DNA from 2 places in the Paenibacillus sp. J22TS3 genome. Region 1 is predicted to be linked to the other one. Evidence: predicted binding sites of a transcription regulator. Region 1 holds the regulator's gene; the other holds the start of a gene.
The links. Region 1 encodes LexA, which represses DNA repair genes until DNA is damaged. Its sites were predicted from a motif close to CGAACATATGTTCG; they were not measured.
Positions count from the first base shown of each region.

Region 2: the regulator LexA is predicted to act here: its motif matches at 1,359-1,372, upstream of KJS63_RS02880 (YhjD family protein).

Region 1 covers NZ_BOSF01000001.1:222,946-231,131, forward strand. The annotation lists gene metH (methionine synthase) at 1-1,544, opposite strand, end outside; gene KJS63_RS01020 (acireductone dioxygenase) at 1,736-2,278, shown strand; gene KJS63_RS01025 (FixH family protein) at 2,354-2,758, opposite strand; gene KJS63_RS01030 (HAD family hydrolase) at 2,755-3,561, opposite strand; gene KJS63_RS01035 (hypothetical protein) at 3,581-4,096, opposite strand; gene KJS63_RS01040 (DUF896 domain-containing protein) at 4,231-4,404, opposite strand; gene yneA (cell division suppressor protein YneA) at 4,514-4,876, opposite strand; gene lexA (transcriptional repressor LexA) at 5,161-5,787, shown strand; gene lepB (signal peptidase I) at 5,888-6,442, opposite strand; gene KJS63_RS01060 (YdhK family protein) at 6,587-7,162, opposite strand; gene KJS63_RS01065 (hypothetical protein) at 7,377-7,574, opposite strand; gene KJS63_RS01070 (DUF4064 domain-containing protein) at 7,851-8,186, opposite strand, start outside.
Region 2 covers NZ_BOSF01000001.1:597,502-605,687, reverse strand. The annotation lists gene KJS63_RS02890 (TetR/AcrR family transcriptional regulator) at 1-557, shown strand, start outside; gene map (type I methionyl aminopeptidase) at 554-1,300, shown strand; gene KJS63_RS02880 (YhjD family protein) at 1,514-1,891, shown strand; gene KJS63_RS02875 (DNA polymerase IV) at 1,912-3,153, shown strand; gene KJS63_RS02870 (carbohydrate ABC transporter permease) at 3,443-4,333, shown strand; gene KJS63_RS02865 (carbohydrate ABC transporter permease) at 4,333-5,220, shown strand; gene KJS63_RS02860 (ABC transporter substrate-binding protein) at 5,310-6,644, shown strand; gene KJS63_RS02855 (LacI family DNA-binding transcriptional regulator) at 6,779-7,783, shown strand; gene KJS63_RS02850 (N-acetylglucosamine kinase) at 7,814-8,186, shown strand, end outside.

The sequences.
Region 1 (8,186 bases):
GAGCCAATATACTGCTCATCCCCAGTTCCAACAGGAAACACCAGCGGATCAAAAATAATATCTTTAGCCTGCAGGCCATACTTATTAACTAACAGGTCGTGAGAACGCTTGGCTACCTCAAGCTTGTCCTCGCGGGTGATAGCCTGGCCGCGCTCGTCAATCGTTCCCACCACCACAGCAGCTCCGTACTTGTGAATGATTGGGGTCACAAGCTCGAACTTTTCTTCACCATCTTCAAGATTAATGGAGTTAATTATCGATTTGCCCTGGCAGTATTTCAGTGACAGATCGATCACCGCAGGATCCGTTGTGTCAATCATGAGCGGGACTTTAACCTTCTTGACAACAAGCTCCAAAAATTTCTTCATGTCTTCCGTCTCATCACGGTCAGGGTCCTGCACACAGACATCAATCACCTGGGCTCCGCCCTTGACCTGGGCACGGGCGATTTCAGAAGCTTCTTCATATTTCCCTTCCACGATGAGCCGCTTGAACTTTCTTGAACCAAGAACATTTGTCCGCTCCCCAATCATGTAAGGACGGTTGTCCTGCTCAATATATACGGGCTCAATCCCGGAAATGGCTGGCGGATGCGGATCGCGATCGATGTCGCGAGGCTTGTACAGCTTCATTTTTTCAGACATCGCATAGATATGCTCCGGCGTAGTTCCGCAGCATCCGCCGGCAATGTTCAGCCATCCCTTCTCGGCAAAGGCTGCCATCTTCGTTGCGAGCGAATCCGGCGACTCATGATAGTTGCCGTTCTCATCCGGCAGACCCGCGTTCGGATAACAGCTGATGGCCGTGCTGGCCATCTCGGATAGAGTCCGGATGTGGTCACGCATGAATTCAGGACCTGTTGCACAGTTAAGCCCGACTGAAACAGGCTTCAGATGCTCCAAAGACACGTAGAAGGCCTCAATGTTCTGCCCGGCCAGCGTTGTGCCCATCGGTTCAATCGTACCGGAGATCATAATCGGCAGTGTAATGCCCGTCGCTTCAAAAGCACGGCGGATCGCAATGCTCCCAGCCTTAACGTTAAGTGTATCCTGAGACGTCTCAAGAAGCATTGCGTCCACGCCCGCTTCAATAAGGGCGATCGCCTGCTCTTCATAGCTTTCGATCAACTCATCAAAAGTTACCCCACCTGTTACGGATAAGGTCTTCGTTGTCGGACCCATCGCACCAACTGCGTATCTAGGATGGCCCGGGGTTGAATATTTATTTACCGCATCCACGGCCAGCTTAGCCGCGGCAAGATTGATCTCTCTTGCTTTATCTTGGATATCATACTCAGCAAGCACCACCGAGGCACCGCCGAATGTATTGGTTTCAATCAGATCAGCTCCGGCTTCCAAATACTTCTCGTGGATTCTGGAGATGACATCAGGCCGGGTAAGAACAAGCATTTCATTGCAGCCATCAAGTTCTTCCCCGCCGAAATCTTCGGGTTTCAGCTGTTCTTGCTGGATCATGGTCCCCATGGCTCCGTCAAGAATTAGTATTTTTTCCTTCATTCTGGATTGCAGAGTCGGCTTGCTCAAGTTCATTCCCCCCTGTAAAACGCTAGATTTAAGTGTAGCAGAATAACCCGCTTAAGAAAAGGGATTGCCGGAAATCCCCGTATTCCAGCCGAAGTGTTTCAACTCCTTTTCACAGGCAAAATAAGGGTCGACACACCTAGGTTTATCCTTTATAATTTTATCTAAATACCAAATGAAAGCGGGGTAATCCCATGGCGGAAATAAGAATTAGAAATACGAACGAATTGATTACCGGTGAAGAGAACGTTCGCAATTTCCTCAGTCAGTACGAAGTGATATATGAGCACTGGGATATCAGCAAACTGCCTGCCCATCTCCAAGAAAATTTTTCATTGACCGATGAACAAAAAGCTGAGGTTCTGTCCACCTTTGAAGCTGAAATCCAAGATTTGGTGAAACGCCGCGGTTACCGGACCTGGGATGTCATTACCCTGTCGGAGGCAACACCGAATATCGAAGAGCTGCTTGCTAAGTTTGAACAAATTCATACCCACACAGAAGATGAAATCCGCGCCATTGTTGGCGGAGCTGGAACCTTTGTCATCAAAGGCTCTGAAGAGATCGGCTATTTCGATGTGAATCTGCTTCCCGGTGATTTGATTTCCGTGCCAGAGAATACGGTTCACTTCTTCACCTTAACTGATGAGCGCAAGGTTGTAGCGATCCGCCTGTTCGTTGAGGAGAACGGCTGGATTGCTCATCCGTATGAAGATCCTTCCTTCCAGAAAGCTTAACCGAAATTATGCTAAAAAAGCTGTCTGCCCATCCCCGGATGAGCAAACAGCTTTTTTTGATATTTGATAGATATATTAGGGCTTTACTGTAAAATCCGCAGATGGCATAGAGTGCTGACTATTTGCAGTCACATGAGAGATAACATGATAAGTACCGGATTCCGTGAAAGACTTCACCATGACATACTTGCCTTCTCCTGCTGAGGTAACAGTAATCTTACTGTGCTTCTCCGCCCCATCTTTCCACAGTTCAAAGGTGACTTCTTTGGCATCATTAATGTCTTTGCCGCCCTGGGTTACCTTGGCTTCAAATGAAATCTTCTCGTTCACTTTTCCCTCTGTAGGTGTAACGGTCAGTTTAACATCCAGTGGGGACAGCATATCATCATGACCTGAATGACCGGAGTCTTGATTGCATGCCGTTAATATCATTAACAATCCAATGAATGCCAAAGCCAGCTTCAACGGACGTTGTCTCAATGCTCACGACCTCCAAGACCGTCAATGATCTTATGCAGTTCAGATAAGTGTTTGATCTCATACGCAGGGACAATCTCGTCTGAGCGAGTTCTTCCGTCGCGGTTCACCCACACGGAATGGATTCCAGCACTTAGCGCCCCTTTGATATCAGTGGTAAGCTTGTCCCCCACCATTAAGGCTTCGGAAGGTTCTACACCAAGCAGGCTGAGCGCATGTTCGAATATGCTGGGATCCGGCTTGCCCTTGCCAAAGGACCCGGAAATAATAATTTCATCGAAGTATGGTGCCAGTTTCGGTACCCCGTCCAGCTTCTCCTGCTGGAGAGCCGGACAACCGTTGGTCAGCAGCAGCAGCTTGACCTCACCCTTCAGTTCATCAAGAATTTGAAAGGTCTCCTCGTAGACATGTGGGCGATTGCGGCGCTCTGCCCCGAACTGTTCGGCAAGCTCGCCAGCGAGCTCCTCATTATCTACGCCAACGGCGAGCAGCCCCCGTCTCCAGGATTCTTTGCGGTAGATAGGAGCCAGCTTCTCCATCGCGCGAAATTCCGGCTGCTCCCCAGCCGTGAAGTTTCCCCATAACCCCTCAAAGGGGTTGATCCCAATCATTTTGGTAAAAGGAAAAGTCTCATAAGATTCATACAACGCTCTTGCTTCCTTACGGACAGCTTCTTCAAGACGTTCTGGCTTAACACCTGCAACTTCGGCAGCTTTCTGGCAAGTAGACTCAAAAGCTTCCTTAATACTGCGGTCGTCCCACAAGAGTGTATCATCCAGATCAAAGCAAACAGCCTTTATCGACATTTCGCCCGATTCCCCTTTTCTAATGATTCTCTACTGTAACATTGTTGGTCTTGCCGAATTCCTTCAAGCGCTCGCCCATAGCCGCTGTATCAAAACGGTTGCGTGAACGCGAGAAGTTCCACTTCTGTCCGTTCCCTTTTGGCACAATGCTAACCATTCCTTGCGAGAGGACAATTTTCTGAATGCTCTCTGCAGACAGCATGCGGTCTCTGTTAAACTTGGACGTATACAGCGCCTTTTGCCCGACTCGCAGATAGGGTTTACGGATGAAAACAACAACCCCGAGCATGATGTACAGCCCGATAGTAATCCAATAGAGGAATGAATTAATTTCTGTATTTTTCCCAATAAAGCCTAGGGAACCATACATCCCCCCGAACAGAATTAAGACGACCGGAAGAATAATATTACGTCCTTTAAAAGTATCCCCTTCTCCTTTGACCCCAAGCTTGCCGGGCTGTACTCCCTGTTTCTTTTGCTGCATCAAAATTTTCTGCCTGTTCTTTTCTACCTGCTTCTCAAACGAACGTGCCATGTGGCTGCTTTCCCCCTCTGGTATGAGCATGATCATCTATATGTTTTTAATTATATTCCAACATAATAAACGGAATCTTATCCGCAATGTGAATTTCTGATGTCAGCTATGTATATCCGGCAGAGCCGGACTGGTTAGTTATCTACAATCTCTATGGAGTCCAGCTGCTGACGGAAATTTTTGCGTATATTACCCAGGTAGATCTCCCGAAGTTCTGCTCTTTCGAGAGTCTCTTCCTCAGTTAATCCTGACTCTTTATGTTTACGCGCAAGCTCATTAATGCGCTGTACCAATTGGTCGATGTCCATATCCAATACTCCTCCTTCACTTCAGGCATTAACTCTTACTTTGACATGTGAAAAAGAGCTTGTCAAGGATCGCGGAGTCCTCGAAAAGCTCTTTATAACAACAAATATATTAACGGATAGGAAGCACAAGCACATCGCCCGCTTGGATCTCACTCGATGGCAGGTTGTTCTCCTGAATTATAGCATGAATGAAATCGCGTATATCTTCACCTTCACTCTTATTAGAGGAGGCAATACTCCAAAGAGAATCGCCCGGCTGAACAACAACCTGCTCTAGTTCGGCAGGGGTGGGACGATCACTAGAGGAAGCAAAAGCTGTGATCATTCCTGTACAGGTTACAGCAATCATACATACTAATAGAACAATGCGGAAAATAGAGTTTGGGATAAATAGATGCATCTTCATTTTATGTTTAACAGGCTGCGCCGGTACTGATTCATAAATACTTTGGTATGTAGAATATCTTAACATAATCAATCACTCCAAACGTTTGTTCTTGTTTACTAAATTCAATATAACACGAACATTTGTTTCGTTCAATAGTTTTTTAGAACAATTGTTCGCACATTTGGGTGATGACATTTTTATCCTATTTAAATGGATCATCTCTATATATTGGCATCATTAGACCCATTTCGTAACGCTCCTTTCCATTTATCCTGAATATTCCACAATAAATTTAGAACTAACGTTTGTACGAACGGAGGTTCTATGTTATAATTTTTCCAAACGTTACTAAATGGGGTTGATAACATATGTCGAAGGTTTCCAGCCGTCAACAGGCGATACTTGAATTTATAAGAAACGAAGTCCGCATGAAAGGTTATCCGCCTTCCGTCCGGGAGATTGGAGAAGCTGTAGGTCTTGCTTCCAGCTCCACAGTCCACGGTCACTTGGACAGGCTTGAGAAGAAAGGGTTCATCCGTCGTGACCCTACCAAACCTCGAGCTATTGAATTGCTTGGCCAGGAAGATTCGGAGAATTACAATCTGTTCGCTCACACGGTTGCCCGTGTTCCTGTGGTAGGTAAGGTAACCGCGGGTGTTCCTATTACAGCCACTGAGAATATTGAAGATTATTTCCCTCTGCCTAGCCACTATGTTGGGGACAAGGAAGTCTTCATGTTATCGGTTGTTGGTGACAGTATGATTGAAGCTGGTATTCATAACGGAGATTTTGTTATCGTCCGGCAGCAGCAGACTGCGGATAACGGAGATATTGTGGTGGCTATGACTGAGGATGATGAAGCTACGGTCAAGACATTTTATAAAGAGCGTGATCACATTCGCCTCCAGCCGGAGAACCCGACATATGAGCCGCTCCGTTTGAAGCATGTAACTATTCTCGGTAAGGTCGTTGGTCTATTCAGAGACATTCATTAATATTGGCCGGTAAATTTAAGAAGAGGATGCCTAGTTGGCATCCTCTTCTTCTCGCTGCATATGCTGTTATTCTCTGCGGTGCGCCTCTGTAGACGACGCACTATTTAATCTCCTCGATCCCCATGATATGGTCAAATGGGATAGGGCCAAGCTCCCTACTGTCACTGCTATTGTTCCGGTTATCACCAAGAACAAAGATCGAATTATCAGGAACCACCCATTTCTGATCTGGTGCTGGATTCATTTTCTCCTTAATATAAGGCTCATCCAGTGCAGTTCCGTTCCGGTATACTTGCTGATTTTTAATTTCAATTACATCTCCAGACTTACCTATAACTCTCTTAATATAAAAAATATGTTCGTCTGTCTCACCTGAAATGAGCTGAATCAACGGGTGCTCCCGGACACTATCCATAAAGCTGCGCTCCCGGTTGATACGGCTATCGATGACCACGATGTCTCCATAAGCCGGCATATGGGAGAATGTTCTAGCCAGCTTGGAGGCATAAACTCTCTGTTTGTCCTGCAATGTGGGCTCCATGGAATGCCCCTCGACTTTATAAGGTTGAAATACAAAAATACCAATGAATAAAGTCAAAACAAATGCAATCGCAATCGCAGGTATGTAGCTCACTATAAATTTTATAACTTTCATGCCTCGCTTAGCCTCCTATGATTTGTTAAAAGAAGTATATCATCAAATAATTTACCAGTTCAAATGTTTCTCTGTTTCATGAGCAGCACATTAATTAAACAAAAGAAAGACCGCAAATTGCGGTCCTCAAAACAGCTGCTGGTTTCATTTAGCCTCTAATTCGCTTTCTGTCACCCATTTATGGTTTTTGACTTCGTCTCCGCCCGTAGTGGGCGTATAATCGATCATATAGACAACGGTCTTCTCACCCGAATCAATGGTGCCGGAGGCTCCCTTCATACCCGGCATATGATCCGCCAATATCGTCACCTTCTCCCCTGGTTTAAAAGCCTTATCTCCAGCGTCCGCGATTTCTTGCTGTACCACCCATCTGTGGTTCTTCACTTTCTCTCCGCCGTTGGTCGGTGTATAAGTCACCTCGTAGACTGTTGTATCATAGGCACCCACAATAGTGGCTACAGCCCCCTTCATCCCTTTCATATGATCCGCGGTGACTACAGCTTGGCTGCCTGGTTTAAAAGCAGTATGCTTAGCTTCTTGCATTCCTGGCGGCAGCTCACCTGAGCTTGAATGGCTCATTTCAGAATGATCCATCTTTGTTGCCTGCTGCTGTTCTTCTGCTTGTGTGCTGATGCTTGTCTTCTCTTGATCTACCGAATGGTCACATCCGCTTAGCGCCAGCATGAATGCTGCTCCAAGCAGTACCGAAGTCTTTTTCATTTCCTCAACACCTCTGTAGTTTATTTCTTCACTCATTCACAATATACCCATATGGGGTATATTTATAACTACAGGGATTTCGAACGTTTTTCTGAGTACGTGAAAAATTATTCCAAATATTTGCTTAATATAGCCATATTAAGAAGCGGGGAGGTTAAATAAAAGCGGAATTAAAAAAAGCTTTGCCGGCGTATACAGCCGACAAAACCTTTTCTCATCTAAAATTAATTAGCCTCATCACATGAGTAATTTCATTAAATGGAATAGAAACAACTTCGCCTTCCCCGTGAAACTTGATCCCATCCTTTGACCTTAACTCACATGGCAGGCCTATTCTGACTTTACCATCCCTCGTCTTTAAACTAACCATTTGTTTCATGCTGCAAGCAATTTTTAATTCATCCAGGTACATAAACTCCCTCCAATTACATTTATCTATGTATGTAAATAAGTCTCTATTTATATTTCGGTATATTTGCCAAATATTTCATGGTAAATATTTAATATTATCGCTATAAAGTAAAGATTTAAATTAATTCAAAGACACCAACCGGCTTTGTGAGTCCTCCGGCATGTTATACCTGAACTTGTAGAGGTCTTTATCCACTAAAGGCCTTGGCAATATTAAATATCCAAATAAAAAAGGCCCCGGTAAATACCCGAGGCCCTTCAACTTAAGATTTATGATTTATGCAGATACGTTCTGTCCTGATTGAGGTACTTTCTTGGAGAGAATCCCCATAAACCCACCAACTACAAATAATACAGCGGAAAGGATGTAGAACATAAAAATACTGATAAAACCTGCAATCCCGCTAATTAGCATTAACCAACCAGCAACTTTGGGTTTAGTCTTTGTCATAGCAGCTCCCACAATCCCCAAAATACTAAATAACAGAGCAGAAATGCCTAGACCCGTAATTTGCGAAGTTCCCGTACTGGAAAAAGCTGCGTCCATTCCTCCTACCATCATAGCAAGAACAGACGCTATAATCCCAAAAATACCAGCTATTAAACCCATTGC
Region 2 (8,186 bases), 370 kb from region 1:
GCCGTATGGCGCAGATTATGAAAGCCGCTGCCAATTCCTATGTGCTCAAAGGCATTAATATGGAAATGCGCGATGTGGCGGCCATGGCCGATCTGGGATATGGCACGGTATATCATTATTACAAGAACAAATTTGATCTACTGGCTGATTTGCTCAGACAAGGACTGAATGAAGCGGCTGAGCTTGCCGGGCGGTATCTGAGCGGGAAAGACCCGTCGATCAATGACTACTGCACGGTCCTGCTGCGAAGGTGGGGCAAGGATCGGACTTTATTCGTTCTCTATAAGCTCGGATGCGAGCAGTTTAGGGAACTTCCGGCTCCAGTTGCTGGGGAACTGGCCGAGGACTTTAGACAGGTGGTTATTAAACCGATAGCCGGGGCCCTGAAATCGGGAACCGAAGCTAAACGGCAGGAGCAGCTAGCCGCTTTGATGATCGCCGGTCTGGTCGGGTGTGCCGGACTGTTGGTGTATGGGACTTCGGATGAGATGAACGAGGAAGATATTGTGAAGCTGCTGTTGGCGGGCTTCAAGACGAGAGGGGCAGATGAACTGTGATTGTATTGAAATCCAAGCAAGAGATTGAGGCTATACGTAGAGCTAGCCAAATTGTGGCTGACTGCCACCGGGAGATTGCCAAGGTGATTGCCCCTGGAATAACAACTGCGGAGATTAATGATATGGTTGCCAAGCATATTATTAAGCTGGGAGGCAAGCAGTTCACAAAAGGATACAATGGTTTTCCGGCAGAGACCTGTGCTTCCATCAATGATGTTGTTGCTCATGGCTTCCCAGGGCCTACGCCGCTGAAGGAAGGCGATATCGCGAAGATTGATATCGTGGTAGAGTGTGACGGCTGGTTCGGAGATTCGGCTTGGTGTTATGAGGTCGGAGAGGTCAGTGAAGCTGCCCGGAAGCTGATGCGGGTTACGCGTGAATGTATGTACCTGGGCATTGAACAAGCTGTCCCGGGTAACCGGCTGGGGGATGTGGTGTCTGCCATTCAGAAGCATGCGGAGAGCAACGGCTTCTCGGTGGTCCGGGACCTGTTGGGGCATGGCATTGGCCGTTCCCTGCATGAAGAGCCTAATTACGAGCATGTTGGCGTAGCCGGGAAAGGCATCCGTCTGAAGGAGGGCATGGTCTTCACCGTGGAGCCGATGATCAACGAAGGAACGTACCGGATCACCATCGATGAGGATGGCTGGACGGCCCGGACCGCGGACGGCAAGCTGTCTGCCCAATATGAGCACACGATTGCGGTTACCGCAGACGGGCCGCTAATTCTTACAGAACAATAAGGTCCGTCCAGTATAGTCTATTCAAGGATGAAAGCCCAATAATAACCTGTTGTCACGGGGAATATTTGTTCGTATTATGAATATAATAAGAACAAACGTTCCTGTCGGTGGTGAATAGTTGATGAATGAATGTACGTGCAGCAGTCCGGCGGATGATAAACGGATTAAAGATACGGATGAGCATACGGCTTTAGGTGAAGGAAGTCCTGTCTTATGAAGCCGGTTCCTTACAGAACGGAGGAAGAGGCCGATTGGGTGAAGGAGCATGTTCTGCTGCCGCTGATTCTCGATTTGATGGAGAGGGATTTGAGGCTGATCTCCTCAGACGCAAGCCCCTTCAAGCTGCCTGAGCTGTATGCGGATGTGCTGCGCAAATTGCAGGCCCGGATCACCCGCGAGCTGGCCCAGATCCGGCAGCAGATGCGTCAGCATGGCATTAAGGTGTATGAGCAGCACCGCACCCGGGCTGGGCTTGAGGCAAAGTACTTATGCCGGGGGTATCAATATGAGTTCTCCATGCTGTGGGGTTTTGCCAAAGCAGAGATCGACAGGCGCGTAATCTTCTACCTGGAAGAGGTGGCGTTTAAGTGAAAGCAGCTGAACGGGTTATTATGCTAGGGGATTGTGAATCCTTCTACGCCAGTGTGGAGAAAGCCGAGCATGATGCTTATAAGGACCGCCCTTTGGTTGTCGCCGGGGATCCGACCCGCAGATCGGGTATTATTCTGGCGGCCTGTCCTCTTGCCAAGAGCTATGGAATAACTACGGCCGAGCGGCTTGGGGAGGCGCTTAGGAAGTGTCCTGATGTGGTTGTAGTGAAGCCGAGAATGCAGCGGTATATTGATATTTCCCTTAAAATCACTAAAATTTACGAGCAGTATACTGATCTGGTTGAGATCTTCTCCATTGACGAGCAGTTCCTGGATGTGACTGGAAGTCTTCGGATTTTTGGAGATCCTTATACGATGGCTTGGTCAATTCAGCAGAAGGTGCTTAAGGAAACCGGAGTCCGGGTGCGCTTTGGAATCAGCTCGAATAAGACGCTGGCCAAGGCAGCCACGGATATGTGGGCGAAGAAAAATAAAGACGGCATTTACGTTCTAAATAAGGCAGAGCTGGCCAAGACGTTGTGGGAGCAGCCGGTGAATAAAATGTTCGGGGTAGGCTCCCGGATGCGAAACCATTTTCTGAGCCTTGGGATGTACACGATCGGGGATGTGGCCAGAACGCCGCTGCCCAGGCTTAAGGAGAAGTTCCGGGCACGATTTGGCAAACAGAGCGATATCCATGCCGAGGTAATGTGGAGAACAGCCAATGGCATAGACGACTCTCCAGTGACACCGGCTACGTTCAACACACCTCCCAAGTCTATCGGCCATATGATGACCCTTCCGCAGGATTATACCCAGGAAGAGCATATTAACACGGTGCTGCTGGAAATTACAGAGGAGGTATGCCGGGATTCCCGACGGAAGGGATATATGGGCCAGGTGGTGTCGGTGAACTGCATGTGCAGCCCTTATGAGGACCCGACGGGGTTCTCGCGTCAGATGAAAATTTCCGATCCGACAAATGATACGAATACGGTATTCCGGGCAGTGAAAGCCCTGTTCTACAAGCACTGGGATCACATGCCGGTGCGTCAGGTCGGGGTAACTCTCAGTCAGCTTGTCAGCGATGAAGAATACCAGCTGAGCCTCTTTGAGGATCTGGAGAGAGTCCAGGCTCTGAACAGGGCCACGGACTCCATCAAGGACAAGTACGGCAGCGCGGCTATTGTAAGAGCCGCATCTTTAACCTCATCAGGCCAGGCACTGGAGAGGTCGCGAAAAATTGGAGGGCATTATAAATAACATGCTTAAGTCAAAATATATATTTTGATCCTATTGGTTTGAGCGGTTTAATTAAGAACAGGCGGCGAATTCGCTGTCTGTTCTTTGGTATGTAAGAAGGCAGCAGGGGATTGGAATGACAAAAATTTAACATAAAATTAAAGCGCATCAAATTATTTAGTGTTGATTTTTTCCAGCAATGTCGAATATACTAATGAAAACGCTTTATATAAATATAGGAGAGGGATATATTTTTTTCTCCAAAAAGTTAAAGCGCTTTAACTTAAATTAAGAAAGGGGTTCAGAGAAAATGGCAGGAAAGATCAGGAGGAGAGAAACCCGCTCATTCTATGCGTTTATTTCTCCGTGGCTCATCGGATTTATTGTACTCACCTTGTACCCGATCCTGTCGTCACTGTATTACAGCTTTACGGACTATGATGTAATTCATGAACCGGTATGGGTCGGATTCGGAAATTTCAGTGAGCTTTTTCAGGATGAGCAGTTCTGGAATTCGATCAGCGTTACTCTGAAGTACACTTTTGTAAGTGTACCACTCACTTTAACGTTGTCTCTGCTGCTAGCGATTCTGATTAACCAGAAGGTGCCGCTGCAGGGCTTCTTCCGCACGGCTATCTACTTTCCGAGCATGATCTCAGGGGTGGCCATGTCCCTGCTGTTCTTCTGGGTGTTCAATCCGCAGGCGGGGCTGTTCAACTACGTGCTGTCATGGTTCGGTGTAGAGCCTATAGCCTGGCTGCTGGATGCCAGATATGCTATGACGGCGCTGATTATTATGTCTTTTTGGGGAATGGGAACAGGCATGCTTATCTTCCTCGCAGGGCTGCAGGGTGTGCCGGCATCGCTTCTGGAAGCGGCTAAGCTGGATGGGGCCGGACGGTGGCGGACCTTTTGGGCGGTTACTTTTCCAATGATCTCCCCGGTATTCTTATTCCAGTTCATCGTGGGGATAATTGAGTCATTCCAGGTATTCACCCAGGCTTATACGGTAACCCAGGGGGGGCCTAGCTACTCGACCTGGTTCTACGTCTACAACATCTATATCAACGCCTTTAAGAACTTCCGTTATGGTTATGCCTCAGCAATGGCCTGGCTGCTTCTGATCGCGGTAATGATCGTGACATATCTGATCATGAAGACCTCGAATAAGTACGTTTATTATGAGGGAGGAAAGAACTAATGGAACAGATCAATCTTGCCGCTCCGGCTCCTGTTCCGGTGAAGTCCAAGCGAAGACCGTTATCCTGGAACCGGATTATCGGGTTCATTCTCCTGCTTCTGGTTACGGTGATTATGCTGGCGCCGCTCTGGTTTATGGTGACCACTTCACTCAAGAACTCGAAGGAAATGCTGGCCTTTCCGCCGACGCTGATTCCTCAGACCTTTGCTTGGGAGAACTTCTCGGAGCTGTTCACAAATACAGAAATTAAGTTCGGGCAGCAGTATATGAACAGCTTGATCGTTGGGGTGCTGGCTGTAATCGGAACGCTGCTGTCCTCCTCACTGGTTGCCTTCGGGTTCGCCAGATATCATACGAAGGTCAGCAATCTGATGTTTATGCTCGTACTCAGCACATTGATGCTGCCTTATCCGGCCATCATGATTCCACAGTTCCTGCTGTTTACAAAGATGGGCATGCACGATACGCTGCTCCCGCTGATCCTGCCGAATTTCTTCGGTTCAGCTTATATGATCTTTCTCCTGCGCCAGTTCTTCTCATCGATTCCGAATGAACTGTACGATGCGGGGCGTATGGACGGCTGCAGCGAGTTCAGGCTGTTCGCCAATCTGACGCTGCCGCTTGCTGGGCCGGCGCTTGCAACCTGTGCGATCTTTACGTTCATCTGGAACTGGAACGACCTGCTCACACCTGTGCTTTACCTGGATTCCCAGGAGAATTTCACCCTGCCAGTCGGACTCGCTTCCATGATGTCATCGAAGTTCCGGCTTGCGCCATGGAACCTGCTGATGGCAGCTTCCATCCTGTCGTCCCTGCCCATCATTGTGCTCTTCACAGTCGCGCAGCGGCGTTTTGTGGAAGGAATTGTACTTACAGGCATCAAGTAACTGCTCACATAGATTGGGTATTACCTGGATTGGGTATTACCTGGGTTACAAAAAAAGAAACGAGAACACAAATTCAGGAGGTTTGGGTTATGAAGAAAAGGTGGTTGTCCGCAATTTTATGTGTGTCATTAGTAACCGTGCTTGCGGGGTGCGGTGGAGGAAGCAAATCAGCCGAAGAGAACGGTGTAGTTACGATTACCCACTACACGATTGACTCTCCGGACCGGACTTTTGTAGAGAAGCTAATCCCTGATTTTGAGAAGAAGCATCCGAATATCAAGATCAAAGTGACAAAGGCGCCATATGAGCAGTTCGACTCCAAGCTGCAGTCTGCCATCGCAGCCAAGAATGGCCCGGATGTAACTTCTCAGTGGGGCTATGGCGGTTTTATGGAATATTACAACAAGGGCATGCTGGCGGATCTGACCCCTTACCTGAAGGATTTCAAGGCTTCGGATTACAACATTCCGGAGAACCTGATGGATATCTACAAGGTGGACGGCAAGACTTATGGTATTCCTCTTAACAGCTACGTCTCCGTCCTGCTGTACAACAAAGACCTGTTTGATAAGGCAGGGGTAGCCTATCCGCCAACCGATTATGAGGACAAGAGCTGGACGTTCGACAAGATGGTGGAGAATGCCAAGAAGCTGACTGTAGATTCCAAGAACCTGGCGGAAGCCCAGTACGGTCTTGACTTCGGCTGGGGTGAAAGAGACCAGCGGCCTCAATATTTCGGGGCTGACGTATATTCGGAAGACACCTGGACTAACGGAGGCAAGCCATCCCAGATCAATCTGGATAAACCGAATGTTATCGATGCCTACAAGCAAATTTACAGTCTGATTTGGGAGAAGAAGGTATCCCCGACACCAGCATTCAGTAAATCCGTCTCTGGACAATTCGGAGATCCGTTCCTGTCCGGCAAGATCGGAATGTCAGCGGTGGGCTCCTGGAGTCTGGCTTCATCGAACAACTTTAACTTTAAAGTGGGCGTAGCCGCTATACCACAAGGTCCGAACGAGAAAGTCCGCAGCGTTCTATATGTTGACCCGCTCTTTGTACTGAAAGATTCCAAACATCCGAAAGAGGCACTCGAATGGATTAAATATTTGATCACCACGGAAGTTCAGGAGAAATCCATCGAGCTGTCCGGAGGTAATCCGCCGGTGAACCAGAAGGCTGCCGAGAAGTACTACGGAAGCTTCGAAGGTATCGAGCCGGCACAGATCAAACAGGTTTATGAAGGTGCATTCAAATACGGATTTGAATCTTACAACCATTTGATGGACAATTATTCCCAAATCAATGAACTGTTCATTAACGAGCTGGCTGGAGTAGAGAATGGCGAGAAGAAAGTGGAGGATGTTCTTCCGGTCATTCAGGAGAAGCTTAAGAAGCTGCTGGATCGTGTAAATAAATAATGGAAGAGCAGGCTGGGGAACGAAAAGAATATTTTCTTCCTCAGCCGCTTGTATTTTTCTTTGTTACCGCAGAGTAGAATGTGATACGGTAGGAGTATCTGATTCTCGAAAGTGCGGATAGGAGTGTTTGCGGTATGAAAGTAAGTATTTTTGATGTAGCTAAAAAGTCCGGGTTATCCGTTGTGACGGTATCCCGGGTGTTAAATAATGCCCCATCAGTCCGGGAGAAGAACCGGGATAAGGTTCTTCAGGCGATGAAGGAACTGAATTATCAGCCCAATGCTGCTGCCCGGAGTCTTGCCCGGGGAAGAACAGGCATTATCGGCCTGTCGCTCTCGACCCTGCACGATTCCTTCTTCGATGCAGTAGTTAAGGAGATCAGTGACCGGCTGGAGGAGCAGGGATACTTTCTGGCCCTGTCGATTGTGACGGGCAGGGAAGAGTCGATGCACCGGCTGATGCTCCAGGAAGACCGGGTTGACGGTGTAATTATGCTCTCTCCGATTAAGGAGGATGAGTCCATGTTTGAGCTGAAGAAGCGGAATATCCCGTTTGTAATGCTCGACAACCAGCAGCCGGGCACCTCTGCTCCGTCGGTCATTGTCGACAACTTCAAGGGTGGTTATGAGGCCACCCGTCATTTAATTGAGCTTGGGCATAAGCAGATTGCCCATATTTCAGGTCCGCAGTTCTTCCTGAGCAGCCGGGAGCGGGAGAGAGGCTTCCGCCAAGCTATGGAAGAAGCGGGGTTAACCCCTTTTGCCGTGGAGCAGGGGATGTTCCAGATTAAATCAGGGAACCAGATCGCATCCGCATGGGTCGAATCAGGTAACCTGCCTACAGCTATTTTTGCAGCAGATGACTATATAGCGCTTGGGGTTATGGATGCCTTTAAAAATGCGGGAATCCGGGTTCCGAACGATGTGTCGGTAGTCGGGTTTGACGATCAAATTATCGCTTCAGAGTTCCGTCCTATGCTGACCACAGTCCGTCAACCGGCGGAGAAGATTGGCCGGCTTGGCGTGGAACTCCTGCTGGGCATGATCAGAGGCTCATCCAAGCGCAACCATACAGTCCAGCTTGATCCGGAGCTTATTATACGGGAGTCGACAGCCAGGCCCTCCAGAGATCAAGCATAGAAGATTATCTATCGCTTGGGAGTGAATGAGTTGAAATATTACTTAGGATTGGATGCGGGAGGAACCAAAACCTATACGCTGATTGCGGATGAGCAGGGAGTAGTTGTTGGCAAGGGCCGCAGCGGCAACGGAAATCATCAGGTCGATTACGAAGAGGCCAAGCGCAATATTACGGAATCCGTAGAAATGGCGCTGCAGGAGGCCAATCTCACGAGGAAGGACATCAGCTTTGCCTATTTTGGGCTTGCTGGAGCTGACAGAGAGGCGGACTATCGAATCTTAAGGCCGCTGATTGGAAGCTTGGGATTTGAACGTTATGATCTGAATTGTGATACGATTATTGCTTTGCGGGCGGGCACAACCCGCCCTTATGGTGTTGTACTTATCTGTGGAACAGGAACGA